4 regions of the Lysinibacillus sp. Ag94 genome follow, and region 3 is predicted to be linked to each of the others. Evidence: riboswitches for the same ligand, from Rfam matches in the RefSeq annotation. Region 3 holds a riboswitch; each other region holds the start of a gene.
The links. Region 3 has a riboswitch for cobalamin ahead of mmgD (citrate synthase). Riboswitches for the same ligand answer to the same signal wherever they lie in the genome.
Positions count from the first base shown of each region.

Region 1: linked by a shared signal. The riboswitch ahead of MY533_RS01805 (ABC transporter substrate-binding protein) and the one ahead of mmgD (citrate synthase) in region 3 are both predicted to bind cobalamin.
Region 2: linked by a shared signal. The riboswitch ahead of MY533_RS13120 (energy-coupling factor ABC transporter permease) and the one ahead of mmgD (citrate synthase) in region 3 are both predicted to bind cobalamin.
Region 4: linked by a shared signal. The riboswitch ahead of MY533_RS09530 (ribonucleoside-diphosphate reductase subunit alpha) and the one ahead of mmgD (citrate synthase) in region 3 are both predicted to bind cobalamin.

Region 1 covers NZ_CP096780.1:394,326-402,529, reverse strand. Annotated here, with positions in the region: gene MY533_RS01820 (cob(I)yrinic acid a,c-diamide adenosyltransferase) at 1-48, opposite strand, end outside; gene MY533_RS01815 (adenosylcobinamide amidohydrolase) at 109-1,584, opposite strand; gene MY533_RS01810 (FecCD family ABC transporter permease) at 1,581-2,582, opposite strand; gene MY533_RS01805 (ABC transporter substrate-binding protein) at 2,579-3,544, opposite strand; cobalamin riboswitch at 3,829-4,012, opposite strand; gene MY533_RS01800 (acyl-CoA dehydrogenase family protein) at 4,313-5,980, opposite strand; gene MY533_RS01795 (class I adenylate-forming enzyme family protein) at 5,982-7,484, opposite strand; gene MY533_RS01790 (MerR family transcriptional regulator) at 7,477-7,866, opposite strand.
Region 2 covers NZ_CP096780.1:2,832,796-2,840,999, reverse strand. Annotated here, with positions in the region: gene MY533_RS13140 (S8 family peptidase) at 1-2,769, opposite strand, end outside; gene MY533_RS13135 (energy-coupling factor ABC transporter ATP-binding protein) at 2,994-3,830, opposite strand; gene cbiQ (cobalt ECF transporter T component CbiQ) at 3,830-4,600, opposite strand; gene MY533_RS13125 (energy-coupling factor ABC transporter substrate-binding protein) at 4,604-4,876, opposite strand; gene MY533_RS13120 (energy-coupling factor ABC transporter permease) at 4,878-5,624, opposite strand; cobalamin riboswitch at 6,039-6,224, opposite strand; cobalamin riboswitch at 6,640-6,823, shown strand; gene MY533_RS13115 ((2Fe-2S) ferredoxin domain-containing protein) at 6,966-7,337, shown strand; gene cobJ (precorrin-3B C(17)-methyltransferase) at 7,342-8,204, shown strand, end outside.
Region 3 covers NZ_CP096780.1:2,365,644-2,373,847, forward strand. Annotated here, with positions in the region: gene MY533_RS10920 (bifunctional transcriptional activator/DNA repair enzyme AdaA) at 1-394, shown strand, start outside; gene adaB (methylated-DNA--[protein]-cysteine S-methyltransferase) at 378-911, shown strand; gene MY533_RS10930 (SPL family radical SAM protein) at 1,130-1,948, shown strand; gene MY533_RS10935 (DUF6366 family protein) at 2,337-2,540, shown strand; gene MY533_RS10940 (YqhV family protein) at 3,213-3,488, opposite strand; cobalamin riboswitch at 4,365-4,559, shown strand; gene mmgD (citrate synthase) at 4,751-5,872, shown strand; gene prpD (2-methylcitrate dehydratase) at 5,970-7,403, shown strand; gene prpB (methylisocitrate lyase) at 7,691-8,204, shown strand, end outside.
Region 4 covers NZ_CP096780.1:2,087,186-2,095,389, forward strand. Annotated here, with positions in the region: gene MY533_RS09515 (bifunctional adenosylcobinamide kinase/adenosylcobinamide-phosphate guanylyltransferase) at 1-85, shown strand, start outside; gene MY533_RS09520 (ECF transporter S component) at 291-785, shown strand; gene MY533_RS09525 (hypothetical protein) at 782-1,465, shown strand; cobalamin riboswitch at 1,576-1,763, shown strand; gene MY533_RS09530 (ribonucleoside-diphosphate reductase subunit alpha) at 1,925-4,138, shown strand; gene MY533_RS09535 (ribonucleotide-diphosphate reductase subunit beta) at 4,151-5,191, shown strand; gene MY533_RS09540 (DUF4190 domain-containing protein) at 5,343-5,612, opposite strand; gene MY533_RS09545 (M23 family metallopeptidase) at 5,656-6,552, opposite strand; gene MY533_RS09550 (ABC transporter ATP-binding protein) at 6,843-8,204, shown strand, end outside.

The DNA.
Region 1 (8,204 bases), 2.0 Mb from region 3:
GATAAGACTAGTTTTCCCTGTATCGCCGGTTTTCGTGTAAAGCTTCATTCTCTCATCTCCTAAAGTTATTTTATAATTTCGCCTCCGCTGTCGCGCAGGGCATTATTTTCATTTAGCAGGTGTATCTGCTGAATGAAGATAATTTTTTATTGCCTGTACAGTTGTTTCAAAAACACCTTTACCGATAATCTTACCTACATCAGTAATGGGACCTCCATACAGCATTTCTTCCCCTTTTTGTGTAGCTGCAATTAATAAACTATCCGTAGCAGTACCTGTCGCAATTGTACCACTAAGTTCATCGCGAATATTTTCCGATTGCAATGCCTTTGTTTTTGCCTCGGTAGCCGTCATCATTGCTTGGAAAAACGCTTCTTCTGATAAACAACCATTAACAATAACCCACGTATTTATAGTACCAATATGTGGTTCATCTTGTCTTTCATGTGTACGAGACACATCAACTGCATTACCTACTCCGGCCGTAACGGCAACTAGGACGCTGCCAAAGGAAGCTTTATATTCATTAATAGCTACAAGATTTGTTGGGACAGCCGTTAACATGACGACGGTACTTGTAGATGAAAAATGTTCCTTTAGTAGAAATTCAGCGACCTCTCTCTTCACATCATTAATGACATAATCTATTGGTACAGAGCGATTTAACAGACAATCATACCAACCAATACCCGGATTATGGACAGCTGAGGACACTGTTTTTAACGGAAACTCCGATTGAAGTTTAATATAACGATCTGTAACAGTGAAATTTTCTTTTGTAATGACAGCACGCTGCTGCTGTTCAACTGATGCTGGCATCATGGTGATTTGAGGCTTTGGAATTTCTGGATGTGCGTAAGTTGCAACTCGAGCTTGATAGACGTCTTCGATTTGCGAAGCGATTAATACTTCATGCGGCGCCCCCAATGCTCGCATCCGCCCCTCCTCCATTAGCAATAATTCATCACAATAAAGGGAGGCTAAATTCATATCATGCAGTACCATAATAACGGTCAAACCACTTTCGATTGCTTCCTTTCGCACCATATCTAAAATTTGACGTTGATGAGCAATATCTAGATGGTTCGTTGGTTCATCTAGCAGCAATATTTCAGCTGTTTGCGCAAGTGCTTGGGCTACAAATACTCTTTGCTGCTCACCGCCCGACAAAAATTCCATCGGTGTTTGTTCATAGCGTTTCACACCAGTTTGCATCATGGCATGTTGGACTGCTTGTTCATCGCGATCAGTCCAGCTTGAAAAGAAGCCTGTTTGATGTGGATAACGCCCAAGTGATACTGCCTCCCGTACACTGTTAGAAAAAGCATTAGCATGTAATTGTGGTAGCACCGCCATTTTTTTTGCTAATGCACGGGCATTGTAAGAGCTGCTACTTTTACCATCTACTAATATAGTGCCTGCATTTGCTGGTAGTATACCACTTATTACTTTTAACAGTGTGGATTTCCCGCTACCATTCGGCCCTAAGATCCCTAGTATTTTGCCTTTTTCAACTGAAAAACTTATATCCCGGACGATAGGTACGTCTTCATAGCCGCCGGAAAGATGTTCAACAACAATCATGCCCGTACCCCCTTGCTTCTACGTTGCTTGTAAAAAATATAGGAAAAAACCGGTGCCCCAATAAATGCAGTAATGACACCAATCGGTAGCTCTCTTGGCATAATAATTGTTCGTGCTATTAAATCACAAATAATCAGCAAAGTTGCCCCATTTAAAAAGGATAATGGCAATAAGTGTCGGTGATCAGAGCCCCAAACCATTCTCGTCATATGAGGGACGACTAAACCAACAAAGCCAATCGTTCCAGAAACAGCTACCGCAGCTCCTGTCAACATGGATCCACCCACTAAAATAATATATTTACTGCGCTTAACATGAACACCTAAATGCTTCGCGCGTTCTTCACCATATAACAGCACATTTAACTCGCGTCTTTGTGTCCAAAGCATAATGGAGCCTATTATGACAAACGGGATAATCATCTGAACATAAGGCCAACCACGCATCGATACTGAGCCGAGCAGCCATCCGATAACTTGGCGAAGCTCTTCACCAGATAATGCAATCATTAAAGAAATTAAGGAACCTAAAAATGAACTAAATATAACTCCCGTTAAAATTAGAGTTTCCATTTTTAACGAGCGGTCTACTATTCTAGCAAAGCCCATAACAGCTACCATCGTTAATATGGCACCTATCATACTAAAGGTCGGTAATGTAAAATGACCTACTACAGGTATTGATATACTAAAAAAAATGGTCATAACTGCGCCAACTGATGCACCAGAGGAAACACCTAACGTATAAGGATCAGCCAAAGGGTTTTTTAATAAGCCTTGAAAAGCGGCCCCTGCAATTGCAAGTGACGCCCCTACAAGCCCTGCAAGCAAAACTCGAGGTAATCGAATTTTCCATAAAATATTGGCGGCTGTTTCATCAGCCGCCTTATTCCACAATACTTCTAGCGGAATATGAACCGAGCCTATCGCCACGCCACACCAGATGCTAATAATTAGAAGCGTTATTGCTGTTACATAGGCTACAATTTTTTTACTCATTTAAACGCCTCAGGGTAGACGGCCTTCGCTAATTCCTCAAGACCATCTGCTAAACGAGGACCTTGACGACTTGTTATATTTTCATCCACTTGTACTATGGCTTTATTTTTCACGGCAGAGATTGTCTCAAAGCCTGCACGTTGTGGAATTTTCGTTAAAATATTAGGTACGTAATTATATGCCACAACAATGACATCTGGATTTTTTGCGATAATTTGTTCAGCATCAATTTTATACCAGCTATTTGAATCTGCTGCCACATTTTCGGCATGAATCATTTCTAGCATTTCATTCATAAATGTACCTTTACCAGCTGTATAAATTTCTGGCTCATCAGACGACTCTACAAAGACTTTTTTCGCCTCAACACCGTCAAGTTTTGTTTCAACTTCTTTAACTTTTGCCTTCATATTTGCAACAATTTTTTTAGCCTCTTCTAGTTTTCCTGTTGCACGACCAAGCTGTTCAATTGTTGTGTAAGTTTCATTAAAGTTTTTTGCATCCGCTACAACAAATACTTTTACACCTGCCGCCTCAAGCTGTTCAATAGCTCCTTTTGAATAACCCATACCCGACGCATGCGCAAAAACGATATCCGGCGTTAAAGCAATAATTTTTTCAATATTATAATCCATACCGCCAACCTTTTCTTTTTTAGTAACCTCTGGTGGATAGTCATCATTATCTGTCACACCAACTATTTCATTATTTAAGCCAAGGCCAAATAAAATTTCTGTGTTACTCGGAATGAGTGAGACAATTTTTTCAGGAGGTGCCTCTAGCGTAATATCCTTACCGGTAGCATCCTTTATCGTCATTGGGAATGTTGCTTGGTCTACTTTTGTTGTCCCTTGTTGCTCAGAAGATGACGGCTTTTCATTTGTCGCCTCTTTTGTATTACATGCAGCAAGTAAGCCAATAGCTAAAAATGCTGATAACCCTATTTTCCAAATTTTCTTCATGTGAATCCTCCTCAGTCTATTTGTGCATATAGTTGTTATTGTTTTTCTGATTTATCGATACGTTTTAGTTTTTGATTACCTAACATTGTAGGGGTATATCAACATTGCGGACTTCTAGCCAACATTTTAGATTTATCACCTAACATTTTGAATTTATCGCCCCTGTTTTCAAATTTATCGACATTCATCTTCCAAAACAAATACCCCTCATCAAAAAATAATGAGGGGGTCAAATTTGCACAAAAATACATATACAAAATCCACCATCCTATCCTCGTAGGCTACAACGTGTTTTCTATAAAGGCAGGTCTCCTGGCTCGTGCTTCATACGCTTTTTCAAGCCTTCCCGAAATTTTCAGTGGCGCAGATTGAAAAAACTCACACATACAGTGGCGGGACCGCATCGGAATTACACCGATTTCCCTTTTCACTTTACTTAAGTAAAGAACCTTTATAATATTCAGTTGATTTTATTATACATGAAAATGAAAGAAGTCGCCTCCATTCGAGACGACTTCTATACAATCCATTACGCCTTGGCATAATTGCGTCCGGGATTGGCTTTGTGCTTAGGCCTGCGTGATGCAGGTCAGTTAGCCGTTATTGCATGGATGCGATGATTTTAGGCTAACATCCTATGTGAACATCTTTCCGATTCAGTGACATTCGCCAATATGATGTTGGTCACTCAGTCATCGCCACAGGACGTGGCGTTCTTAGACTGAGTTCCTCTATTTCAGCAGGTTATTTGGACACTACCGAACTAAGTTAAACTATATCTGAAAAATACTGTACCGTTTTCATTGGTGCACCCATTTCTCGCAATGCCCATGTATTCTCTAAATAAATATCTGCTAGCTTCTCATATTTGCCGCCGAATTTTTGTGCCCATTCGACTGCTACCACACTTTCATATAAATGCGCCATTTTCTCTGCGACCTTTTTTGCTTCAAACGATTTTGTTGCATCATCTAAACGGCTAAATGTTTGCAAAGTTGAATCTAGTTTTGCTAATTGATCCACAACAATTTCAACTAATGGACTGTCAGCTAGTTTTTCTAGACGTTCTTCCATGACACGAACAAACATTTCGTGCGCATGAAACTTATCAACTAAGCGAATGAGCTCTAAAGCTAAAATATTCGCAGTCCCTTCCCATACAGTAAGTACTTGTGCATCTCTTAATAACCGAGGTGTAACAAAATCTTCAATATAGCCGTTTCCGCCATGTAATTCAATGGCTTCACTAGCATAATGTACAGCTTGCTCTGCCGTTTCTTTTTTCATGATCGCAATATACAAACGGTTTAAAATAATATCTTCTTTAATCCCAAGCCCACTAGTTACTTTATCGTACAGCTGAATAAGATCAAAAACAGTGGCAACTTCTACATGAAGCTTGGCACCGAATTTCCCTAGTGTATCCTGGATCATGGGATATTGTGTTAAAGGTTTACCAAAGGCATGACGATTTGTCACATAATGCTTCGCCTCTAAATAACCGCGGCGCATTATGCCGATAGAAGCAACCGCATTGCAAATTCTCGATAAATTAAGTGCCTCCAGCATATAGTAAATCCCTTTATTTGGGTCACCGACAACATATGCTAATGCACCATCAAATTCCACCTCACCAGAAGGTACTGCTCTAACGCCAAGTTTATCCTTTAAACGGCGAATGCGCAGGTTATTAACTGTACCATCCTCATTTCGCCATGGAACTGCAAACAATGTTAAGCCCTTTGAACCCTCCTGAGCCTCTTCCATGCGCGCCAATACCATAGTTACTCCACACATTCCTGCGTTAGATGCAAAATATTTCTCCCCATATAAACGATACTGATTGCCGTCCTGTCTTGCCTTCACAACATTCGCTCCAACATCAGAGCCACCTTGACGCTCCGTTAAAAACGTAGCCCCCTCATATAGCTCTGTCTCTCCTGTTGCACAAACATGTGGTAAAAAGCGCGCCTTCACCTCATCACTTGCATAATGATCAAGGAGATAAGCCGTTGCCATTGTTAACGTAACAGGACAGTAAAAGCCTGGCTCAGCATGTGACAGTATATAGCCTTGGGCAAAGCTATAGACATAGTTACCCTTTCTACCTAATTGCGGAATATCCTTATGCACATAGCCAACAATGCCGGTATTGTATGTCTCTTCAATTGTTCTTTTATAGCCATCATTGACCCAAACCTCTGACACTTCTTCACCATAGGCATTATACCTTTGTAATCGAGGTTCACCCTCCCTATCAGTATGCTTAGCTCTCACATCAATATCTCCAGCACAAAGTTCACCAAAATCTGTTAGCTCACGTTTTGCATAGTCAACAAACTCTTTATCTAGCATCATTTCTAAAACTTTATGAAGTGTATCATTTTCGTTAAAAAAGTTTGTTGTTTTCATTTCTTCCCGCTGTAAAACTTTCATGCTATCTCACCCCTTGTCCCTTCAAGGATTGTTTTAGTATTTTGCCCGATGCATTTCGTGGTAACGCTTCCACACGTTCAAAGATGCGTGGAATTTTATATTTAGCAAGATGCTCCTCCAAATAAGCTTTAAGTTCGTCCTCGTCAGTTTCCGTTTTAGCGGCATAAACGGCCTTCACCGTTTCTCCCCACTCCGGATGTGGTACACCGATCACAGCCACTTCAAATATCCCCTCATAGCACAACATACGATCTTCTATTTCTTTCGGATAAATATTCACACCACCTGAAAAAATAACATCCTTTTTACGATCAACAATCCAAATATAGCCGTCCTCATCTATGCGAGCTAGGTCACCTGTTTTCAGCCACCCATCTATAAATGCACCCTTTGTGGCAACATCATCCTTGTAATAGCCCAGCATATTACCTTCACCGAATAGCACGATTTCTCCTACGTCACCCACACTGACATCTTCTCCATTGTCGTTAATAATCCGTAGCTCCGCCCCAAGTGGTGCACGCCGACCGATGCTCCCCGCCTTCGTTACATGCTCTTCACCAAACAATATTGAACCATTTGGACCAGCCTCTGTTAATCCATAGACACAGGTTACATGATCCGTTCGGAAAGCTTTTTGGATAAAGCGAATTTCATTTTGCGATAACGGCGCTCCACCATAAACCCACCATTTCATCGATGATAGATCAGCTGTTTGCAATCTTGGCATTTGGGCGGTTAACAAATAAGCAACAGGAGCTCCGAAGAAATGCGTTGTCCGTTCCTGCTCGATTGAATCTATCAATAAATCAGGTGTAAATGTTGGCGCTAGTATATTGGTCGAGCCTACAAGTACTCCTGCCATTAAAAATAAATGTAATGGAGCTGAATGCGTCAATGGCATCATAAGAAGAATCCGACTTTCTGGCTTTACTTCCATTTCTATTGCAATCATTTGCGCTACAGTTAAAATATTGCGATAGCTAAACAACACGCCCTTTGGTTTTCCCGTTGTACCCGACGTATATAAAATCGTTGAAACGTCATCTTCATTCAATTGGCAATCAATTGTTTGACTGCTTGCATGTTGAATAAGCGATTCATAATTTAGCCAACCAGCCTTCTCTTGACCTGTTTTGATTTTTAAAGGAACTATCGTGATGTTTTCAACTGCTGCAAAAATTGCCTCATGCACGAGAATAGCTTTAGCATCAGCATGCTGCGCTACATACTCAACCTCTCGCAGCGTAAATTTCGCATTTACCGGAACGACAATGGCTCCAATGCGCTGAATAGCAAAATAGCTAACAACAAACTCTACAACATTTGGCATAAAAATAATAACTTTGTCACCTTGCCAGACCCCCTGCTCTAACAAAGCATGACTAAGACGTGTCACTTGCTCATCTAAATCACGATAAGTCACACGTCTGCCCTGACAAACAACCGCTTCACTCATAGGGTACTTTCGCGCATTACGTGCTAATAAATTCGAACTATTCATCATGCATCTCTCCCTTTAAAGTCGCTAATTTTTCTGTAAATATGCCTTGTAATTGCTGTAACTCCTTTTTCATCTGTACAAGCTCTGCAATTTTGCTATCAATTTCTTGTATTTTTTCCTCCCCATATTCGACCGTGCGCTCCAACTGCTGAATGCCCGTGCGATCATCATCAAACAGCAATACCATCTCCTTGATCTCCTCAAGTGAAAAACCGTACCGCTTCCCTCGGAAAATAAGCTTAAGCTTCGCTAATTCTTTTTTTGAAAAGGTTCGCTGATTAGTAGATGATCGATTAGGTTTAAGCAGCCCTAGTTCCTCATAATAACGAATTGTCCGTGTTGAAACATCAAACTCCTTAGCCACTTCTTGAATCGTCTTCAACACCATCTCCCCTTTCCGTTTTTCATCAGTATATCATTGACGCTAACGTAAACTACAACAAGATTTCTGAATTTTGCAGAAAATTTAAGTTTTAGAGAGATGAATCTAATTATTTCAGGGATTTTATCTGGCACTTTAATGGTTCTATCCATGATATTGGGGGTTCTATTCATGTTTTTTGGGGGTTCTTTCCGTCGCTTGGCTGTCTCTTCCGTCGCTTCGACTATTCTTTCCGTCGCCTAAGCGGCTCTTTCCGTCGCTTCAGATTCTTTCCGTCGTTCTGGCGGTTCTTTCCGTCGCTTGGGCTGTCTCTTCCATCGCTTCGACTATTCTTTCCC
Region 2 (8,204 bases), 470 kb from region 3:
GTAGTAGAAATCAGTATCATCTTGATAAATGAGATGATCTTTATAAGTAATACCAGGTTTTATCGTTGTTGCAGTGGTTGGTGTGTTATTACTTCTATTATCGTCTTCTGGAATTGCTGCCATTTTACTAGTTTTAAGTGTATATGGTTCAGCAGAACGATCACCAAAATTCATCACTTGTACTACATATGTTTTGTCCTTTTTCAATGCAATTGCCTTTGCATCGTTTGGATCACTTGCTGATCCAAAAAGTAGACTGAGTAACCCCATATCATTCGTTAATGAAGAAACTGGGATTAATTCATTTGTTTCCTCATCATATTCGAATACAGTACCGGCTGGAGATTGGTTTAAACCTTTTTGAATTCGGAAACCATATACGGCATCTTCTTTAGCTGTAAATGCGAAGTAATCTTGATCATCTTCTGTTTGGAAGTATGCTTTTTGATCTTTACCAATATCAAAACGAATTGCTTGGCTCATGATTTGGTCAACATTTTCCGGTTGTCCCATAGCATCTGGATTCATGAATATATTCATAAAATCATTTAGTTGATTACGTTTCTTTGCTTTATACTCCGTTAAAGGTAAAATTTCCTTTTGTACGTTATCTTCTTGCATTCCGCCATTTGATGAAAGTCCGTCTTCATCCTTAGGAAGGGTAACGACTTCACCTTTTAATGTGTAAGGAATGATGGATTCACTAACAGTTTGCTCAGTTTCAATACCGCCGCCAAAGAACATATCAAGTGAAAAATTCATACCGTTTTCATTAGATACGCTTATTACATACTCTTCCTCAGGTACAGCATCGACAACTAAGTTGACGCCATCGCCTTTATCCGTGCCGTAAGATGCTCGGATTGGGTAGGCCTCATTTAATCCTTCAGCATCTTCCTCCTCTGACGGAACATTAACTAAATCTTCTTTTAGATAAAGCTCCATAGAAGCAGAAACACCTGGAATCCCAGCTAAATCAAATTTCAGTGTCGTTGGTTCATTCACTGAAAATGTAAAATAATCTTTATCACCTAGATGATCTTCAGAAAGTAGGGTATAGTTTTTCCCGGCTGTACTGAATGGGAATTTTTCAATCTTCGCCATATGTTCCATATCTAATGCATCAATTGGTAATTTTTTAGTTGTTTGGGCCGTGAATACGTAGTTTGAATCACCTTTCGAGCTATAGCTGCCATTATGATCTTTAACGCCAATAAGAAGGGTTCCTTTTTGATCTGCTTTATATAGGTATCCTTCTTGCTTGCCTACACGTACATCATTGACTTTAATTGGTTCTACTTCTTTTTTATTACCTTCAGGGTAGAAGTATAAATCAAATGCATAATCATATTTGGCTGCACCTTTTAATGTCAGTTGAGTATACTCATTTGCATCTAGCTCCACCTTGTACCATTTCTTTTCGTCTGGTAACTTGAATTCACCTTTTTCAGTATTTACTATATCTTTTTTAAGGGCTTTTGCGTTTTTCAAGCGCTCTTCTTTTGTTTCAGAATACTGTTTTGGTAGATTATTAATATTAAACTGTAATGCTTTCACAGGATCTACAAGGCCATGTCCATATGTCAGATCATAGCCCTTTTCACCTAAATCCTTTGCGGTCATTTCGAGAATAGCCTCTATTTCATAAGGCTTTAAATCTGGATATTTTGATTTTAGTAGGGACGCCACACCTGCAACAACAGGAGATGCCATCGATGTTCCACTAAATTTTACAAAGGATGATCCTTTTTTCTCATCAAGAACTGTACTGTAAATGTCTTCACCTGGAGCTACAAGATCAACCGATGGACCATAGTTTGAATAGCCTGATAGCTTGTTTCGATCATTTGTAGAGCCTACACTAATAACGCCTTCGTAAGAAGCAGGGAAGGAGTAATTGTCTGTCGATTCATTTCCAGCAGCTGCTACAACGGTAACTCCTTTATCAATGGCTTTCTGAACGGCTTCCTCCACTAATGGAGAATCACCATAACCGCCAAGGCTCATATTGATAACATCTGCGCCTTGCTCAATGGCGTAAAGGATTCCTTGTGCAATAACGAAATCACTAGCGCCATCTTTTCCGTTGAATACATCAATTGGAAGAAGCTTGGCATTTGGATTAATCCCATGTCCTCCAATACCATTATCTTTTGCCGCGCCAACAATTCCTGCTACATGTGTTCCGTGCTCATTAGGATAAGATGTATTGGCAGGTGCTGCTGCATTATATGGTGGTAGTACTTGAGATTTTAAATCTGGATGTTTAAAATCCACACCACCATCGATAACAGCTACTTTTACATCATTGTTGCCAGCTAATTCTAGTGCTTTATCAATTTGAAGTAGACTCAAATGGTACATATCCTGTTTCTTTGGATCTACTTCTGTGCCAAAGGAATGATACACGTAGCTTGGAGATACTTTTTTAACTCCTTTTTGTTTCACGTAATATGAAACTGCTTTTTCTAAATCTGTTCCTTTGTTCAGTTGGATAACATCGTATCCTAATGAAGGAATAGAGCGGATCACTTTTGCGCCAATTTTTTTGTGCACATTCTTATCAAGACCGGAATGTTTGACGATAATCGTATCCTGACTAATCCATTCTTTTTGATTCTTAGATGTTTGATCCTTATTGCTAGCTACTTTCACTAACTCTTGGTTCTTTGCTGTTTTTTGTGGCGCTTCAGCAAAGGCAGAAGTAGCAGGAACCATTAGTGCTGCAGATGCTACTAAAGCAACTGATTTTTTCTTCCAGTTTTTCAACTGTTTTCCCTCCTTGAGTGTGCCAAATATTTGTGACATCTATACTAATACGAATGACTGTTAGAAAAGTTTCGTAATAAGTATATATTTTTCCAAAAGCACCATTCTATATTTTACCATATTTATCCCGTTATAAAAATATGTAGAAGAGAGGTCGAAACATTTTACTCGATTTGTGAAATGGGAGTAGGAGCACAGATTCAATTAACTATGAACAAATTATCTTAAAGCTGCTCAAGAAGTCTGTGCAAATCTGCCTTCGAACGAGGCATTTTAATGTTTGTTTTAAATAACTTTTTCTTTTGCAAGGCAACGGCCATTTCAAAGACCCATGGTCGTTCAAGATGGGCTCTTTCAAGTAAATCATCTTGGAAGAACATAGAAACTGGATCTCCATTATAAATAATTGTCCCAGCTTCCATCACGATTATTTGATCTGCCCATTCATAGGCTAATGCAATATCATGTGTTGCCAGTAAAATTGTTCGTTCACCGTTCTCTAGCGTTTCTAAATACTGTAAAACTTGTGCACTATAATAATTATCTAGTCCAGCTGTTGGTTCATCTAATAATAAAACGGATGGTTCCATTGCAAGTACTCCGGCCATTGCGACACGTTTTTTCTGTCCAACACTTAAAAAATGGATCGGTTTATCTAGCAATGCTTCGACTTCGGTTTGAGCGACGGCCCACGCAATTTTCTCTTCAATTTTTTCAGTTGTCCAGCCAAGATTCAAAGGACCAAATGCAATATCTTGCTTAACTGTGCCAGAAAAAAGCTGATTGTCGGCATCCTGAAAAACAATACCAACCTGTTGGCGTAATTGTTTTAATGCTTTTCTACTATAGTTCAGGTCATTGCCACAAAAGGATATACTTCCAGCGGTAGGCTTCAAAATACCATTTAAATGCTGAAATAACGTTGATTTTCCAGCTCCATTATGACCAAGTAAAGCGATTTTTTTCCCCTTTGGAATTTGAAGTGTAATATCTGTTAGTGCATAAGTTCCATCTGCATAAGCGTAGGATAAATGTGTTAAATCAAAGTATAAATCTGTCATCAGAAAAAACCTCCATAAATGATGAGCAGTATAAAAATAGTAGCAATACCTACCCAATTTTTTGTGTTATAGATAACATCGTTTTGCCAATAAACAGTTTCGCCACCACGGGCTTCCATCGCATTGTTTAGTTCACGACTGCGTTGGAACATCTCAACAAATAAAGCTGCAATTAACATTGATACCGAACGAAGCCACTGCATAGGGGAGCTGTATCCTAGACGAGCCTGCTGGGCAAGATGAATTTTTTGCATACTATCTAAAAAGATAAAAATAAAACGATACGTCAGCTCTACTAGCTCTACAAATAGAGTTGGAATTCGCCATTGTCGTAGCACGTAACAAATAGAGTGGACTGATGTTGTGAGAATTAAAAAATACAAACAGCTAATGCTGCCAAGGACGATGAAAAAAAGCTGTTGTGCTGTCACGAGGCTCGCTCTGCCGATAAAAATCGTCCAACTATTAAGTGAAAATGACCAAATATACGCTGGTAACGTGCTAGTTGTTGGCACTATAGAAATTAAAATTGACACTAAACTTGATAGTAAAAAAAATCCGGGAAGCAATAGCAATTTAACATAATATTTAGCAGGGATTTTTGCACCTAAAATGATAAAAGCACTCATCACAAAAAATGTAATGAGTGAAATTCGTTCATCTCTCATGATAAGCGACAATATAAGTAGTCCAAGGGATAACGTCATTTTTTCTAGCGGATGAACAGTCGCTAATTTATTTAAATAAGCATACTTATCAATGAGTAACATCGCTTAACCCTCTTTATGTTTGCCGCGCATTAAGCCAATGAAATAGCCGATAAATCCAGCGCCAATAGCAGCTTGTAATGCGAATAATAAGCTTTCGATTTCACCACTTGGTGGCGCCCATAAGCTTTCAAACCATGGCTCGTAGTTAGCATCAATTTCACTAATTGCTGCCTCCGCTTCACCATCAGCCCCTTCGAATTCTGCACCTTTTTGAATAAATAGGGGGATAATCGCTAGGAACACAACAATGGCTAAGAGCAGTAAGTTTTTTTTCATGTTAGTGTGCCTCCTTTGTTGAGAAAACACGTAGAGCCTTTAATTCACTCACATTGTATTTTTTTAGGAAGTTCATGACGATCACTGTTAAAATTCCTTCACTAACAGCAAGAGGAATTTGAGTTAATGCAAAAATACCAGCAAATTTTGTGAATGAAGCCATAAAGCCTCCGACCTCAGAAGGGAAGGCAAGAGCTAGTTGCACTGAAGTGACAACATATGTACCTAAATCACCAAGCATTGCTGCTAAAAAGACGGCTACTGAAAATGATAATCCCATTTTTTGTGAGCCCTTAAATACATAGTAAGCGATTATAGGGCCCATAATGGCCATCGAAAAGGTATTTGCCCCTAATGTTGTAAGCCCGCCGTGTGCTAATAGTAAAGATTGGAATAATAATACGATTGTCCCGATGACACTCATTGCTAATGGTCCAAAAAGAACTGTTCCAAGTCCAACTCCAGTTGGATGCGAGCAACTCCCTGTTACAGAAGGAATTTTTAAGGCAGATAGTACAAAGGCAAAGGCACCCGATAGCCCTAATATCATTTTTGTTTCAGGGTTTTCTTCAATGGTTTTTCGAATAGAACGTAATCCTAAAATAATAAATGGAATCGATACGACCCACCAAAAAATCGCCCATTCAATTGGCAAAAAGCCCTCCATAATATGCATCGCAAATGCACGATTTGGCACGAATAAAAATGCCAATAAGAAATAACTAAGCTTCCAACCTGAAAATTTCATGAATCTCTCCTCCTGGCTTTAAAATATTTCGAATTAGTATGCGATCGATCCAATGTGCCTTGGCGTAATTGTAGCTGCCGCTTTGCTTTCGCTACAGAAAACATTTGTAGCTGCCGCTTTGCTTTCGCTACAGAAAACATTTGTAGCTGCCGCTTTGCTTTCACACAGAAAATAATTCGTCCGGATTTTTGAATTGTGCATTCCTTTCAAAGTCCGTGACATCCGCCAGAGGCTTTTCTTTTCATTCAGTAGGTGTTTTAGCCCGGTTGGAACCATATCTGTACGAATCTACCACCTTGAGATGGAGTCTCTGCTGAATGAAAAAAGCACTTCTCCGATAATGGAAAAGTGCATAGCTAAAAAAGCAAATAAAATTCTAATCTGCTAAGCCGCACACCCATCCTCGTAGGTTGAAACGATCACATTTTTTTCGGCAGGTCTCCTGGCTTTAGTTCAACGTTTTATAGGTCTTCCCATCCTTTGGACAGTGACTTTTTCTATAAAACTCCCTAGTACAGTGGCGGGACCGCGCCGGACTTGAACCGGCTTCCCTTTTAAGCGAAAAGCTGAACAATTCGCACCGATAAAAGATGAAGTTGTGAGATTTCACGACAAAGTGTAACATGAATTTCCATATTTATGCTATGATTTTTATGAAAAAATTTAAAATTAATAGTCTATGTCGAAAATTTAGATAAATCAAAAAGAAATGTCGCGTTTTTCTCTAGAATTTTAAAAAAATTGTCACAAATTAAGAAAGTAATATTGAAATTTTTAAAAAATAAGCTATGATAGAAACAGTTTTCAATTACATGAAAATTCTTTCAGCGAACATCTTTTGTAGCGAAAGTGAAGCGTAAGCTACAGAAGCCTCCTACCTGTATAGATGGTGAGATGAATGCTGATTTAAGTTCTTTTCAACGGGTATCAAAACACCTGTACCTGCTGAAAGAAGGTAAAGCCTCCGGCGGCTGTCACGCAATTATGCCGAGGCATAATTGATATATTAAAAAATTCATATAAAACGTCCATAAGTGCTTGATTATTTTCAAGATAATAGGGAAATCGGTGAAAGTCCGATACAGCCCCCGCTACTGTAATAGCTGATGAAATCGTGGATGCCACTAGTGAAAACTAGGAAGGTGCGAAAGTAAAAGGAAGCTTAAGTCAGGAAACCTGCTTATGTGATGATGCATGCAAACTTTTCGGAGGGAGAAGTTGAAGCGAAAGCGAGTACCTGTATATATTCGTTTTTATTTGGCTTCTACTAAACCTTTACTCTTCGTCTAGAGTAAAGGTTTTTCTTTTTCCTAAAAGCAAATGAGGGGAGAACGAACGACTATGACAACTTGGAATTTAGAGGGCATGAAAACACATCTTTTTATTTGTAATGGTAGTAGCTGTATGAAAAAAGATGCTGAGGATATTACACAGGCGATCCGTGACGAAATACAGGTGCTGGCACTTGATCAGGAAATACATACGACAAGAACTCGCTGTAATGGCAGATGTAAAGATGCTTGTGTTGTCATTGCATATCCTCAGGGGAATTGGTACCGTATCCCGACAACAGAGCATGCGAAGGCACTCGTACAAAATTTAAATCATGAATCGTTACATAATGAGCATGTCTTTACATTGCGTGAAGGCACGCTACACCGTACAGCACAAACAACAGCCATTAAAGGTATTGAAAAGGTGAAAGAGGGGTAACAACATGGCGCAAAAAGGTAAGATTTTCGTAGTTGGCTTTGGCCCTGGAGACTTTAAACATATTACGACTCGTGCTGTAGAGGCACTGCAACAAAGTCATATGATCATTGGGTATAAAACGTATGTTGAACTTATTCAGGATTTAGTTAGTGCAAAGTCGATTATTAGTACTGGTATGACGGAGGAAGTTTCACGTGCACAGGAAGCGGTACGTCAAGCAGAGGCTGGAAGTATCGTATCGGTCATTTCCAGTGGAGATGCCGGCGTATATGGAATGGCAGGATTAGTGTATGAGGTATTAATCGAGCTAGGCTGGACAGAAGCCACTGGTATCGAGGTAGAAATTGTTCCAGGTATTTCAGCTATTAATTCGTGTGCGAGTTTACTAGGTGCTCCAATTATGCATGACGCCTGTACCATTAGTTTAAGTGACCATTTAACACCTTGGAATTTAATTGCAAAAAGAGTAGAAGCGGCAGCGATGGCGGATTTTGTTATTGCGCTTTATAATCCAAAAAGTGGACGTCGTACGAGACAAATCGTAGAGGCGCAACGAATTTTATTAGAATATCGTTCGCCAGATACACCGGTTGGCCTTGTGAAAAGCGCATATCGCGACCGTCAAGAAATTACGATGACGACTTTAGCAGAAATGCTTGAACATGATATCGGCATGTTAACGACAGTTATTATTGGGAATTCAACAACATTCTTCTACGACAATAAGATGATTACGCCACGTGGCTATCAGCGGAAATATACACTTGGTGATGAAAAACAACCGTTACGACCACATCAACGACTCAAGGAAGAAAATGAACCATGGGCGATGAATCAAGAAACTGGAACAGCGCGTAATGATTTTGC
Region 3 (8,204 bases):
TCGCCCTTGTAAACGGTGTAAGCCTACGAATGAAAATCTGCCAGATAGCGAGTGGGTTAATTTAATTACTGAATACATTGATAAAAATTTTACAGAAAAATTAACGCTAGAGTCGTTAGCAACTATTTGTCACGGGAGTCCGTATCATATGCATCGAACATTTAAAAAGATTAAAGGCATTACGCCGGTTGAGTATATACAACAAGTGAGAGTACGCGCGGCAAAAAAGTATTTAATTCAGACAAATAAAGCGATTGGAGATATCGCCATATGTGTGGGTATGGCTAACGCGGCTTATTTTATTACTTTATTTAAAAAGAAAACTGGACAGACACCAGCACAATTTCGCCAAATGAGTAAAATGGAGGAAACGTACAATGGAAACAAAGAATAAACCAACCCTTTATTGGTCTTTACTGAAGTTTAAAGATTGGCATTTTTATATTGCTGCAACTTCAAAGGGGCTTGTGTTTGTAGGTTCACCGAACAAACCATTCGAGGAATTGTTCGAATGGGCTAAGAAACGCTTTCCAGGAAGTCCTCTTGTTGAAGATGATGCAAAGCTTGAACCTTATGTTATTGAAATCACTCAGTATTTAGAAGGAAAGCGCAAAACCTTTACTGTTCCATTTGAGTACGTAGGTACGCCCTTTCAGCTAGCAGTCTGGAATGCACTTTGTGAAATTCCTTATGGACGGACGTCATCCTATTCCGACATTGCAAATAATATAAATAAGCCAGCAGCTGTTCGTGCTGTAGGCGCGGCTATTGGAGCTAATCCGATATTAATGACTGTACCGTGCCATCGTGTAATAGGAAAGAATGGCTCATTAACTGGCTATCGGGGCGGTTTAGAAATGAAGACACAGCTCCTGGATCTAGAAAAACGAGGTTCATCTAGCAATGAGTAATTATTGCCGTTTAACTTGATTCAGCAGAAGTCCCCCACTTCTATAAATGGAGGGATGAATACGAAGAAACATATAAATCAGGAGGGGGTCCAAACTCCCTGCTGATTCAAGTTAAGCCTCCAGAGGATGTCAAAATTTTGAATGGAGTTAATTGTGCAAGCGCAATTCAAAATTTGGACGCAATTACGCCGAAGCATTAGATTGAATGGAGGTTCATCATGAAAAGTGAAATATTTTATAAAAGTCCGAAAACCATTCTGAATAAAGGGACTGGCTTTCTTTCTGGATATACACATTCCCTAAATCCTTATACAGGCTGTTCATTTGGGTGTTCCTATTGTTATGTACGCGAAATGCCTGTAGCTCTTTTTCGAGAAGGAGAATGGGGGAATTGGGTTGATGTTAAAAACGGAGCTGCGAATCTATTAAAAAAGGAGCTCCATCGCGCCAAATCTAAAGGAAATGTAACCATTTTTATGTCCTCAAGTACAGATCCATATCAACCAATTGAGTATCAGGAAAAAGTGACGAGATCTTTACTAGAAGTTATGGTAGAAGATCCCCCTGACTTCCTATTAGTACAGACTAGAAGCCCATTAGTAAGTCGAGATATTGATTTACTGCAACATTTTAAAGATAAAGTTCGGGTAAGTATGACAGTAGAGACAGATAGGGAAGATATTCGTAAGCATTTTACGCCCTTTGCTCTTCCTATTCCGGCAAGGCTTAAAACACTCCAACAGCTTGCTGAAGCCGGTATTCCTGCACAGGTTGCGATCGCTCCCGTATTACCAAGTAGCGAGCGATTTGCGGAAATATTACGTCCATTGGTTAACCGAGTATGTATTGATGATTATTTTATGGGGGACGGCAGTGGCGGTAAACGCACACACAGGATGGGCTTACAAGCGTTATATAGAAATCTGGAAATGGAAGAATGGTATCATCCATCCGTCTATCAAATGGTTTATAAACGAATGCGGCAGTATTTTTCGGAAGATGAACTTTTCATTAGCCAGAAGGGATTCGAACCTTAGCAGTAAAGTAGTACCTGCATGGTTACGACTCATCATGAGCAGGAAGCATTAACAGAAGAGAAGAAAGCCTATTTTGCACAAGAACGTGAGCAAATATTAGCCAAGTTACGAGATCTCTAATTAGACGAGGAATAGTAAAAACCATTATAAAATAGATATATATAAAGATTTGTATATCGCAAGAAAAAGGGGTAATTCTGTTCCATGGACAGCCAAATTGGCTATCCCATCTAAGCACGTTCGAAAATTAGAGCGCTTAACAGGCATAAAATCCGTAAAGGCTTTTTTCGGGTTTCAATAAAAAAATGGAAGATAGATAATCCGTAATTAACACTTTTAAAACCATATGTGTTATAAATAAGCTAATAATTTTTTGGAGGTGTATCACATGGATTCAAAGGAAACACCAGAAGAAAAAAGAGAACGTTTAAAACAAAGTGAACTTAAAAATAATCCTACTGGTTCTTTAAATGATGGAATTAATAGAGGCATTGGCGGTAATTTAACTGGTATGGGTTGGAAAGAGTCGGTTGTATTAATTATATTGTTATTTATCGGATATATCGTATATAAGTTATTTTTTAGTCAATAGTTTCCCGAAAATTCATTTTTTTACATTGATCAGTCAATCTGAAGAAAACAGACTAAATTTGGCCATTTTTAAAATATTCCATGTCTCCCGTAAAAAAAACGGATGGCAGCTTTTATTTTATGCTGTGAGAGCGATCGAAATGGGTAACGGTACGTGTTACTGAATCTAGATCGCTCTCACAGCGTTATTTTTATTGTTTTAGTAAGCTCAAAGCTGTAAATCGTAATTTAAAATTCAAAGCATCTTCATTTAGTTTCAATTTGTTTTCCTACCAAAATCCAAGAGATCAAGGGTTTGGTAAAACTTTAGCCTTTTACAATTTGAGAAGAAAATTTTAAAAGGGTCACTGAGTTAAGGTGACCCTAAATGAGGGAGGATGTGACGGTCAACCAACGCCACAACCGAATAAGTGTGTGCGATACACTCAATATTAATTTGTGCAAGTAGCTGTTACTTATACATATAAAAACGCATCGTGTCACACGCCTATAAAAGTCGCCATACGTAAAGTGCGAAACTTTGTTCAATTTGCATTACTACCATTGGTATACTGATATGTACGTTTTAATGGAGCAGCCATTAGAGTGTGTCAAATTAAAATAATGTAATTAACATCAATTGCAAAACATACTTTTGGAAGAATTTTATTATTGTCGAATATTGACTTTATTATCACTTAATATGTGAGCTAACAATAATAAGAGTAATTCCTGTAAAAAGGCAAATAATTCTCGTCACTGGAATTTTATCAGCTAGTCCAAATAATGCAATGGCAGTCGTTACAATTAAAACTGTTGGACCAACCAAAGCAAGCATTGTATTAATATAAAATGCTTTTTCTAAATTATTAAGCTTTAGCATCAACAATCCAGCACTTACTTCAATACTTCCAGACAATACGCGTAAAATAACCATAGCAAGAACCGATTTTTCAATAACTGTCATCATCCAATCTTTATAGATAGTTTTTAAAGGTGAAAATAAAATTCTCTTATATTATATTTCCATCATTAGGATAGTTGTAGACTTCTGTTTTAATATGAAATACTAAAATCAATATATGTATGATTCGTGTTAATTATTCTTGTTATATTATGCTATATAGTGTTCATTTAATAAGCGATTTTCTAGTTAATAGTTCAAATAGAATATCCATTTTCTACATAGTTTTTTAGGGGTTATATTTGTATTAGCAACGGGTTAAATTATTATTAAAAACAACTATCTGTAGCGTATGCTAGCCAAAAATATTATGAAATTCTTCTTAACGAAAGAAAGTCCATTCCGAAACAAGGAATACTAATAGCATTCATAACAATTTCTATTTTCCTCAAATGTTGTATCGCAAAGCTAGTCGTCCATATAGGAACAACAAACGACGTTGCTAAACACAAATTTAAAACCGCATATGTCAAAAGAAAAACGAGACGCCAGGATCATTCGTAAATTATTGATCCTGGCGTCTTTAATAACCAAAAAGGTAAAGAACTCACTTCCTCTATAGTTTGTTTTAGGCCCTCAGATAACCGCTGATTATTATTGCTGTAACACTTATAGTCGGACTACTTCCTATAAATTTTCGTAATTCCTAAATGTACCCAAATTTCTCACGCCTAATTTAAAAGAGATCGCCTTTCTTTTAAAGAAACTCTCTAAAACCGGTTCAGCGGGATCCTTTTAAAAATCTTTTTTATACGAAATATTGCTAAAAAATGCAGAATAGTTCACCAAGAAAGAAAAATAGTTAACGATAGTCTGTCTTTTCAGAATTTTACCTATATTGCTTGTTTTAAAAACTCTATGTTAAGGTAAAATGACAAATTGAATATGCTAAATTTTGGTGGTTCAATGGAGTTGATTCCATTTGATGAAAAGGGAAGTTGGTGAGAGTCCAACACTGTCCCGCAACTGTATTTAGGAGTTCAATAACAAAGCCACTGTTTTGTTTGTCAAAATGGGAAGGTGTTATTGTAGCGTTGATCATAAGTCAGGAGACCTGCCACTAAATAAGCATCAATTGACCTACGAGGATAGGGAGGTGTTAGCTACTACATGATCTTTGTGAATTCATGAAAATTCACTGTTTATTTGCTATGTCATGCTTTTGTAGATTAACAGCTTCTCAAAGGGGTAGAAGTTGTTTTTTTGTTGTTCTTTCGTGTTTTAATGGTAACGCTTACAAGAATAATTAAACAAAGGGGTTGTAATGAATGGAGTTAAATTATTCACCAGGTCTCGATGGAATCATTGCCGCTGAAACAAAGCTATCTTTTTTAGACACTGTAGAAAGTCAGATTGTGATTCGAGGCTATGATTTGATTGAGTTATCACAAAGATATTCGTATTTAGACATTGTCTACTTATTGTTACATGGAGAAATACCAACTACCGAGCAACGAGCTGATTTACAGGTTAAGTTGAAATCTAATTACCAGGTTCCACAAGATATTTTTCAAATTTTCAAGTTATTACCTGATGGGACGCATGCTATGGATGGGCTTAGAACAGGCATTTCTGTGTTAGCAGGCTATGATCAGCAAATCAATGATCGTTCTACTGAAATGAATTTGTCACGAGCATATAGACTTTTAGGTGGTATGCCTAATATTGTAGCGAATAGCTATCGTGCATTAAATGATCAAGATGTCGTGGAGCCTGATAACCAGCTTTCCTATAGTGCCAATTTTTATTACATGATAACTGGTAGAAAACCAACTGCTTTAGAAGAAGAAATTTTTGATCAATCACTCGTTTTATATAGTGAACACGAGATGCCAAATTCGACGTTTACGGCTCGTGTTATTGCCTCAACACAATCTGATTTGTATGGTGCTTTAACTGGGGCGGTCGCATCATTGAAAGGGAATTTACATGGTGGGGCAAACGAGGCAGTAATGTATATGCTTCTTGAAGCCAAAACAGTTGATGGCTTTGAAACATTGCTGAAAAACAAACTGCAAAATAAAGAAAAGATTATGGGCTTTGGCCATCGTGTTTATATGAAAAAAATGGACCCAAGAGCGCAAATTATGAAAGAGGCTTTACACAAATTATGTTTGCAGCAAGGAGATCATCGCTTATATCACATGTGTGAAGCTGGTGAAAAAGTGATGGTACAGGAAAAAGGGTTATACCCAAATTTAGATTATTATGCGGCACCAGTGTACTACATGCTTGGATTGCCAATTGAAATATATACACCCATCTTTTTTGGATCACGAACGATCGGCTTATGTGCTCATGTCATTGAACAGCATGACAATAATAGATTATTTAGACCTCGTGTCAATTATATTGGCGAGCGTCATAACCTTGAAGAATTGTCGGTATAATCAAGTTTAACAACTCGCCTTAGAGCTGATGGGCATTCTGACCAATGTCCATCAGTATACTAGTATAGCAAATTCGTACAACGGAGGGAAGATATAGATGATAAAAACAAATGAACTATCTAAGACAGATCAATTACTAACTGATATTACCGATTACGTATTAAATACAACGATTACAAGTGAAGAAGCCTACGAAACAGCACGTTATGTTTTATTAGATACTATAGGTTGCGGCATTTTGGCTTTACAGTATCCCGAATGTACGAAACTACTTGGACCAGTTGTACCCGGAACAGTCGTTCCAAATGGTACGCGTGTTCTAGGAACTTCCTATGTACTTGATCCAGTGAAAGGTGCTTTTAATATTGGTTGCATGATTCGTTGGTTAGATTACAATGACACATGGCTAGCGGCTGAATGGGGACACCCTTCTGATAATTTAGGTGGCATATTAGCAGTTGCGGATTACTTGAGTCGTGTTCGTATTGCTGAAGGCAAAGAGCCTCTTAAAATAAAAGACGTTTTAGAAATGATGATTAAAGCCCATGAAATTCAAGGGGTATTAGCATTAGAAAATAGTCTGAATCGTGTTGGTTTAGATCACGTATTATATGTCAAAATCGCGACAACAGCGGTTGTGACAAAGGCATTAGGTGGAACTCGTCAAGAAATTATCAATGCATTATCAAATGCTTGGATTGATAATTCAAGTTTACGAACATACCGTCATGCCCCAAACACAGGATCAAGAAAATCATGGGCAGCAGGAGATGCGACAAGTAGAGCCGTACAATTAGCCATGATGGCTGTGAAAGGGGAAATGGGTTATGCAACGGCCTTATCTGCACCTGGCTGGGGATTCCAAGACGTACTCTTTAATAAACAAGAATTAAAGCTTGCAAGACCGCTTACCTCTTATGTTATGGAGAATGTTCTTTTCAAAGTTTCTTTCCCGGCTGAATTTCATGCGCAAACAGCTGCAGAATGTGCTGTTCACTTACATCATGAAGTGAAAAATCGTTTAGATAATATTGAAAAAGTTGTCATAACGACACATGAATCAGCTATTCGCATCATCGATAAAGAGGGCCCATTGAATAATCCGGCTGACCGTGATCATTGTATTCAATACATCACAGCAATTGGGCTAATCTATGGTGATATTATGGCAGACCATTACGAAGATGACATGGCAGCAGATCCACGTATAGATGAACTAAGAAATAAAATGGTTGTTGTTGAGGATTCACAATATACGATCGATTACTTAGATCCTGAAAAGCGCTCTATTGCTAATGCTGTTCAAGTTTATTACAAAGATGGGACATCATCAGAATTAGTAGAGTGTGAATATCCTTTAGGCCATCGTTTCCGTCGTGAGGAAGCATTCCCTAAAATCATTGATAAATTCCAACAAAATATTAGTACACATTATTCTCAAAAACAATTAAGTAAAATTAATGAGCTTTGTGCTAATAAAAAGATGCTCGAAAATAGCGCTGTTCATGAATTTGTAGATTTATTCATCTAACTTTTATCAGCTGTGTTTTATGTATCGAAAGAATAAATCACTTTATAGCGGTTGTCCAAACATCTACTGAAAGAAGTGCCTCCGGCGGATGTCATGGAATCAGAAATAGGATGTTAAAACCATGCGATAACGGCTAACTGACCTACATCGATGTGTTGCAGACCTACGTTTGCACTGTGCTTTCGCACAAAAAACATCTGTTGCAGACGCTTCGCTTTCGCGCAAGCACAAAGCTGATTCTGGACTCAATTATGCCAAGGCATATTCATTTATAGGAGGTCTTTAAAATGGCTTGGATTGTCAATGAAGCAATGACACAAAAACAATTGGCTGACCAATTTAGAGCTTTAATAACGCGTTCTACTATTTTGCAAATACCAGGAGCTCATGATGCGATGGCAGGCTTAATGGCTAAAAAGGTTGGCTTTGAGGCATTGTATCTTTCTGGAGCTGCCTACACAGCAAGTAGGGGTTTACCTGATTTAGGAATAATTTATTCAAATGAAGTGGCTCAGCGTGCTAGTGAAATTATCCAAGCTACTAACTTACCAATACTAGTGGATATTGATACTGGCTTTGGCGGTGTATTAAACGTTGCACGTACAGCTCGCGAAATGGTAGAGGTTGGAGTAGCTGCTGTACAGTTAGAGGATCAAAATCTACCTAAAAAATGTGGACATTTGAATGGTAAAACACTCGTATCCCAAGAGGAAATGATACAGAAAATAAAAATGATTAAACAAATAGCGCCTACTTTAGTTATTATTGCCCGCACTGATGCAAGATCTGTAGAAGGTTTAG
Region 4 (8,204 bases), 280 kb from region 3:
ATGTGGGCGTTTGTACCAGGCATTATTCGCTGAAGCCGAACAAGTCGTACGTATTTGGTACGGTATCGGGGAACGAATCAAATAATATAGTTTTAAAAAATTTAATAGGCTGTTCATTTAGGGATAAGATTGGTAGGACGTATGCTTTGTAAATAAGTTGATCGGAGTGGAGGCTTGGCACCCCTTGAAAGCGCTTTGCTCTGCGCGTCAGCGACCAAGCGTCCAACGGGAACAGAAATCGACCTACGTTATGGATGACGAGCCAAATATAACAGGAAAGAGGAAATGGGATGGATCGACAAAGATTGATGAAATTGACGCTCACTGCCATGGTAGCGGCAATTTGTGCAGTTGGTGCAGTCATTAAAATTCCAACATTTATTTCAACTGCTGCGCTTGACTCTACACCTGCATTGTTGAGCGTTGTATTTTTATCTCCAGTATTAGCAGGGGTTGCGGGAGTCATTGGGCATTTTATCTCAGCCTTAACTACTGGCTTTCCATATGGGCCACTACATATTATTATCGCAGTAGAAATGTTTATTGTTGTATGGGTCTTTGGGGTAATGCATAAAAAAGGAATGCGTTTCTGGAAATGGCCTGTGGCACTTGTTTTCAATGGTGTTGTTGCACCTTTACCATTTTACTTTATCATTAGTCCTGCATTTTACTGGGCATCACTGACTAGTCTTCCATTGGCAACACTCATAAATCTAGTGATTGTTGCCATTGCGATGCCAATTCTCTCTAAAGTGTTTATGCGTAAGGAAGGTCGAGTACATTGAGAAATGCAATACAAATAGGCGGGTTGATTGCAACATCTGATAATGCCGCAGCAATTGGCGAAAAACCACAAGATGTTGTGTCTGCTTCAGACAAACTGACGGCATATTTAACGGCACGTGTTACTTTTTTAGAGCAGCTTGCTGCAAATGCTTTACCAAGCCATATTATACTCGCTAATTTTTCAGGGGATGCTGCATGGGCTCGTTACGTTGCAGGCATTCAGCAGGTTTTTGCTGAGACGGGTCTTAATTGTCCACAAATAGACGGTAGTACAGAGTCCAATATGCCGACTCTACAATCTGGTTTGTCTATAACGATGCTAGGTGAGCAGCAAACACGTACAGCAACTAAGTATGAACAGCTTAGTTGGTACACCTATGGATTACCGCTTGTAGGCAATGAAATCCTTGCACAGCCTAAAGATGTGGCGCAGCTCCAACCTATTTTTGAGGCGTGGAAAGAGGGAATAGTGCAGCAAGTATGGCCAGTTGGATCAAAAGGTCTACAAGTCGAATTTACCCGACTTTTTGGCGAGCAACAGGTCAAAAGTTCTTTAGATATTGAGAAATCGGCTGGTCCATGTGCAGTAGTTTTGCTAGGAATTCAGCCAGAAAAAGAGCAGCTAGCACAAAAAAAATTTCCTAGAAATTTTGAAAAACTACGTAAAACTGCATTGTAATTGGGCTTGCTTCGAGAAAATGTAGCACTTTATAACGTGCAAGGTGCAAAACACCTATTGCAACAATAAACACAATATGTTAGATTTGTTTAGGAGTTAAAACACTATATATAGTATTTTGGACGAGCGGTACCAATATGGTTTAAAAGGGAATTCGGAAAGAGAGTCATCTTAGGCCGAAGCTGTCCCCGCAACTGTAAGTGCTGACAAATGATGAATTGGCCACTGTGAAGAACGGGAAGGTGATCATTTGGAGGAAGCACGAGCCAGGAGACCTGCCGATTTGTTCAAGACAGCAACACATTCTTCGGGGATTGAGAAGTGGAGGCGAGAGATTTGTTCACTTCTTTGTGTGCATGTCCTTCATTTCCATTTCCGATTTTACAGCGATCACGTAACCGATAAATGTTGCGTGATCGCTTTTTGTGTTGCTGGAGAAGGAAAGGGAGAGAATGTTACATGACAATTCAAATCGAACAACAAATTGCTAAGCTCAAGAAAAACTACACAGAGGATGAACTTGAAAGTTTTGTAAGATTATCAGATCGATGGCTACGAAAAAACGACAATGCGACATTTGAAGCATGGGCAGATGCGATGATTTTACAAACGCTTAGCCTTATTGATGAGGAAGAGCCATACTGGACATTTATCGCAGCTCAAATATATTTAGAAAAACTATATGATCAATTTGCAATGCGTCGTGGTGTCTCAGTGAAAGATGTTTATAAAGTTTTCCCAGAACATTTAGCACACTATACAGAAGCTGGATTGTATCATGAAAGTTTAACAACAAAATATAGTGAGCAGGAGCTTCAGGAACTCGCTTCGTACCTAGAATCAAGTCGAGATGAGTTGTTTACGTATATTGGTTTAAAAACATTAATGGACCGCTATGTAGTCCGTGATTACACGAAAACACCAGTGGAGCTACCGCAGGAACGCTGGATGGTTATTGCGATGACTCTGATGCAGGATGAAACAGAAAATCGTTTAGAAAAAGTCCGTGAATCTTATTGGGCAATGAGTAATTTATATATGACTGTTGCCACACCGACATTATCGAATGCGGGTAAAACACATGGACAGCTATCAAGTTGTTTTATCGATACAGTAGATGACAGTTTACAAAGCATTTATGACACGAATACAGATGTCGCAACATTATCGAAATACGGCGGTGGTATTGGTGTTTATATGGGTAAAATTCGTAGCCGAGGCTCATCTATTAAAGGTTTTAAAGGTGCATCAAGTGGCGTTTTACCATGGATTAAACAGCTTAATAATACGGCGGTATCAGTCGATCAGCTTGGGCAACGACAAGGCGCTATTGCTGTCTATCTAGATGTTTGGCATAAAGACGTCTTTACGTTTTTAGATTTACGCTTAAACAATGGCGATGAACGTTTACGTGCCCATGATATTTTCACAGGGCTATGCTTACCGGATATATTTATGGAAACTGTTGAAGCACGTGGGGAGTGGCACTTATTTGACCCACATGAAGTACGAGAGGTTATGGGCTACTCACTAGAGGATTTCTACGATGAGAAAAAGGGTGACGGTTCTTTCCGTACTAAATATGAGGAATGTATCGCGAATCCATTGTTAAGTCGTGAAGTCGTACCAGCTATTGATATTATGAAGCGTATTATGCGCTCACAGCTAGAAACAGGCGTGCCGTTTATGTTCTATCGTGATGAAGTCAATCGCATGAATCCGAATAAGCATGAAGGAATGATTTACAGTTCGAACCTGTGCACAGAAATCTTCCAGAATATGTCAGCTACTGAATTCGAATCTATTACACTAGAAGATGATGTCATTGTAACACGTCGCAAGCCTGGAGATTTCGTTGTATGTAACTTATCATCTATCAATTTAGGAAGAGCAGTACCGGCCGGTGTTCTAGAACGATTAATCCCAGTGCAAGTACGTATGTTAGATAACGTTATTGCGCTAAATACAATTCCAGTAAAACAAGCAGAGCGTACGAACCTACGCTACCGTGGTATTGGGCTTGGCACATTTGGCTGGCACCATTTATTAGCTTTGAAAGAAATTCAATGGGAGTCAGACGAAGCTGTAGAATTTGCGGACAAGCTATATGAAGAAATTGCGTATTTAACAATTCGTGCTTCTAACGATTTGGCATGCGAAAAAGGAGCTTACCCATTATTTAATGGCTCAGATTGGCATACGGGTGCGTATTTTGACAAACGTGGCTATGACAGTGAAAAATGGAACGCTTTACGCGCCGCGGTTGCTGAAAAAGGTATGCGTAACGGCTATGTAATGGCAGTTGCACCGAACTCTTCAACATCCATTTTAGCGGGCAGTACGGCTACGATTGATCCAATTTTCCAAAAGAGTTATTCAGAGGAGAAGAAGGATTATAAAATTCCAGTAACAGTACCAGATTTATCACCTGTGACGACTTGGTATTATAAATCTGCTTATTTCATCGATCAAAATTGGACAATCAAGCAAAATGCTGCACGAGCACGTCATATCGACCAAGGCATTTCACTTAATTTATATGTTCAAAATACGATTAAGGCGAAAGATTTACTAGCATTGCATATGAATGCTTGGGCGAGCGGTGTAAAAACGACTTATTATGTGCGCTCAACGTCTGTAGAATTGCTAGAATGTGAGTCTTGCGCGAGCTAGGAGGAAATAACAATGACAACTATTACAAAACGACAAATTATGGACAAGGATGCACCGAACCGTTCAACAGGTATTGTCAACGGACGTTCTTCTAACATTTTAAACTGGGATGATGTCCGTTTTAGCTGGGCATATCCAAAGTATAAAAAAATGCTAGGTAACTTCTGGACACCGTTTGAAATTAATATGAGCAACGATGTCAAACAGTTTCCAGGATTATCAGCAGATGAACAAGAATCCTTTTTAAAAATCATTGGCTTACTAGCACTTTTAGACAGTGTACAAACTGATTTTGCCGGAAAAGTAGCGGATTATTTAACAGATTCAAGCTTAAATGCATTAATGATTATTTTAGCGCAACAAGAGGTAATCCATAATCACTCTTATTCCTATGTGCTATCAAGTATAGTGAACAAAGATGAGCAGGATCGTACGTTTGATTTTTGGCGTACAGAGCCTGTGCTAGAGCGACGCAACGACTTCGTCATTAAAGGCTACCATGCATTTTCCGAGGAGCCATCTGTTGAAAATATGCTAGAAGCGATTGTATATGATGTCATTTTAGAAGGGTTATTCTTCTATTCTGGCTTCGCGTTCTTCTATCATTTAGCACGCAATCAAAAAATGGTGGCTACGTCAACGATGATTAATTATATTAATCGTGATGAACAGCTACATGTCGATTTATTTGTGAAGATTTATCAGGAGCTATTAGAGGAATATCCTGAATACGATACACCTTTACGAGCAGCTCGTGTACAAGAGATCTTCCGTGAAGCTGTTCAGCTAGAAATTGATTGGGCCAATGAAGTGATTGGCGATAAAGTGGAAGGCCTCGATGTAGAAGATGTGCATGATTATGTCCATTTCTATGCCAATGTACGCTGTAATCAGCTTGGTGTGGAGCGTCCATTTGAAGGCTATCGCAAAAATCCATTAAAGTGGATTAAAGCGTATGAGGATGTTGATTTAGGGAAAACAGATTTCTTCGAGCAGCGTTCTCGCCAGTATGTAAAGGTTAATGTAGAAGATAACGGCTTTGATGATTTGTAATGCCAAGTCCACCTCCGTGTTGAAAAAACATGGAGGTGGATTTTTTTGTGAGACAGGGGGAGACACTTACGTAAAAGAAAAAAATTGCTCGGGTCAAACAAACGAGTTCCCTCAGATTAAAAAAGAGCGCAAATTACGCTCTATTTAGCTGTTAATATTTAACCACCGTCATTGAGAAAAAAGCTATATACCCCAAAATCGCAAGGATTTGTAAAATAACCCCTATTATACTACAAATTAAACCTGCAGTTGCTAATCCTCTACTACCTGCATTAGTTGTATGAATTTCTTTAACAGCCTTACTTGAAAATATTATTCCTATAATGCCTAAGATTAAACCAATAAAAGGTATTAGCAATGATAGAATTCCAACCGTTAAAGAAATGACAGAACTATTGTTTGTTTGATTTTTTTCAGACAATCGTTATCCACCCTCTTTTGAGAATTTAACCATTTTTTAAAGATTATCGTACTAAACTATTTCGCACTAAAAATCGATCATTAAATGTTATCGGTACACCTTTCCCATCCTTTTCGGCGTGAATGTGTAAATGTGGTTCACTTGTATTGCCCGAGTTTCCTACTTTTCCAAGTATTTGGCCCGTTGTTACTTTTTCTCCTTTTGCCACTGCCACGCTTCCTTTTTGCATATGGGCTAAAATAATGGTAGCATCATAGTTCTCACATGCTAGGGCGACATGATTTCCCGCTGGGTTTTCTGGATTAGATTTAGGAGGGGGCAGATCGGGTAAAGCATTTTGGATGTCGACTACTTTTCCGTTACAAGGACTATACAAAATATCTGCGTAAATTTGATAGTTTTTTAATTCTTCTGGATATAGTCCACTTGCACGGGTTCCAAAAGTATTTAATTTTAAAATGTCTAATGCGTATTTTTGACCTGGATAGGCTTGATGATAGTTCATTAATACTTGATTACCACCCTGTCCGACATAATAGGTGCCATTTTTAAGTGGGAAAGATAGCTCAATTCCTTTTTCGGCTACTGTATAGCTTTTTAAGACCAAAGCATTATACGTACCAAAAATCAAAATAAGGATAATATAAATACCAATTGAAAACTTTTGATTTACTGAATATTTTATTGTAAACGGTAAATTACTTACCTTTTTCCAAGAATAAATGATTGTGACAATTAAGAGCGCCAACCAAAGAAATCGAACATAATAGCCGACCCAACTCCAGTTTCCTGCTTGAAATAGCCAAACGATTAGTGCTGTCGTCACCAATAAGTCCAACAACCATTCCAGTTTACTTTTAAAAGGAGCTTTCCATAATGAAATGATAAAGCTAGCAGGCAAAATGATAAGCATAGCAATGGAATAAAAGATTGGAAACACTATTTCTCGTCCCCCCTTATGATTTATAACATTATTGGTAATATTTACTTCATCCTAACTTTCATTTTAGCATAGGTAAATGAACATTGGTCCTAATCTTCCTTTAATTCAATATATTGATAAATGGAAATGTTCATTAGGTGATAGCCTGAACAATTACGACAGTGACCAAAACCTACATAAATTAACAATCGAGTCTCGAATATTACGAGACTCGAAAAATTAAGTACCACTTGAGAATGATTTTCAGTTATAATTAAGGTGTGAAAGAAAAGAACGGAGACGAAAGAATGCAGGCAATAAAACAGTTAGGAGGGTTTTTAGGACCCTATAAATTTTTTACCTTGATCGCGCCATTATTAATGGTACTAGAGGTAACGATGGATTTACTACAGCCGACTATTATGCAGCATATGATCGATACAGGTATTGCTAATAGCGACAATCCATATGTGCTAAAAATGTTCATTTGGATGCTAATGAGTGCGGTATTTGGACTTGTTGGAGGGATAGGTTGCTCCTATTATAGTTCAAAGGCAGCGATCCATTTTGCATCGGATGTTCGTCAAGCACTGTATGAAAAAATGATGACGTATTCGGCAAAGGAACGTGACGCTTTTACAACAGGGAAGCTCATTACGATTTTAACGAGTGATGTGGAAAGTGTTCAGCGTGCGTTTATGATGACATTGCGTATTTTTGTTCGTGGTCCTCTATTATTTATTGGAGCGGTCATTATTGTTTTTGTGACAGCACGCGAGCTATTTTCTATACTTCTTATTATTGTACCGATATTAATTATGGCGATGTACTTTTTCACAAAGTACTCAGGTGTCCTATACCGCAGAGTGCAGGAAGCGATTGATGGTGTGAATACGAAGCTTCAGGAAAATTTAGCGGGGATTCGTGTTGTGAAGGCGTTCCGTCGTGAAACGCAACAGATTGAACAATTTAGCGGGCTAAATGATACGCTGACGAAGCGCTTTATTACAGCAGAGCAAATTGTTGGTGTACTTGTGCCGTTTACAATGTTCGTTGTCAATCTAGCAATTGTAGCAGCACTTTGGCTTGGTGCAATTAAAGTAGAAGCCGGTACATTACAGGTTGGGGTTATCCTCGCATTTATTAACTATTTAACGATTATTTTAAATGGATTGATGACTTCTAGCATGGTGCTAATGCAAATTGCACGAGCTATTCCTTCAGGAGAGCGTATCGTGGATGTTTTAAATAAAGAAGTAGCAGTAAAGGAAGCAGAAAATCCACTTACCTCGCCAATTCAAGGGGCGATTGACTTTCACAATGTGAGCTATCGTTATTATGAATCTGCGGAGGATGTGCTGAAAAATATTACATTTTCAGTAAAAGCGGGGCAAATGGTAGGTCTTATCGGCAAAACAGGTAGTGGAAAATCAACATTAGTGAAACTATTACCACGTTTATTTGACCCGACTGGTGGAGAAATTCACTTGGATGGAAAGCCGCTAAAAGATTATGCAATATCAACTTTACGTAAACATATCGGCTTTACCTCTCAAAAAGCATTACTGTTCTCAGGTGCAATTGACAATAATATTCGTCTTGGAAAAGAGGATGCAACGTCAGAGGAATTACAGCAAGCTCTTGATGCAGCATGTGCCACTGAATTTGTG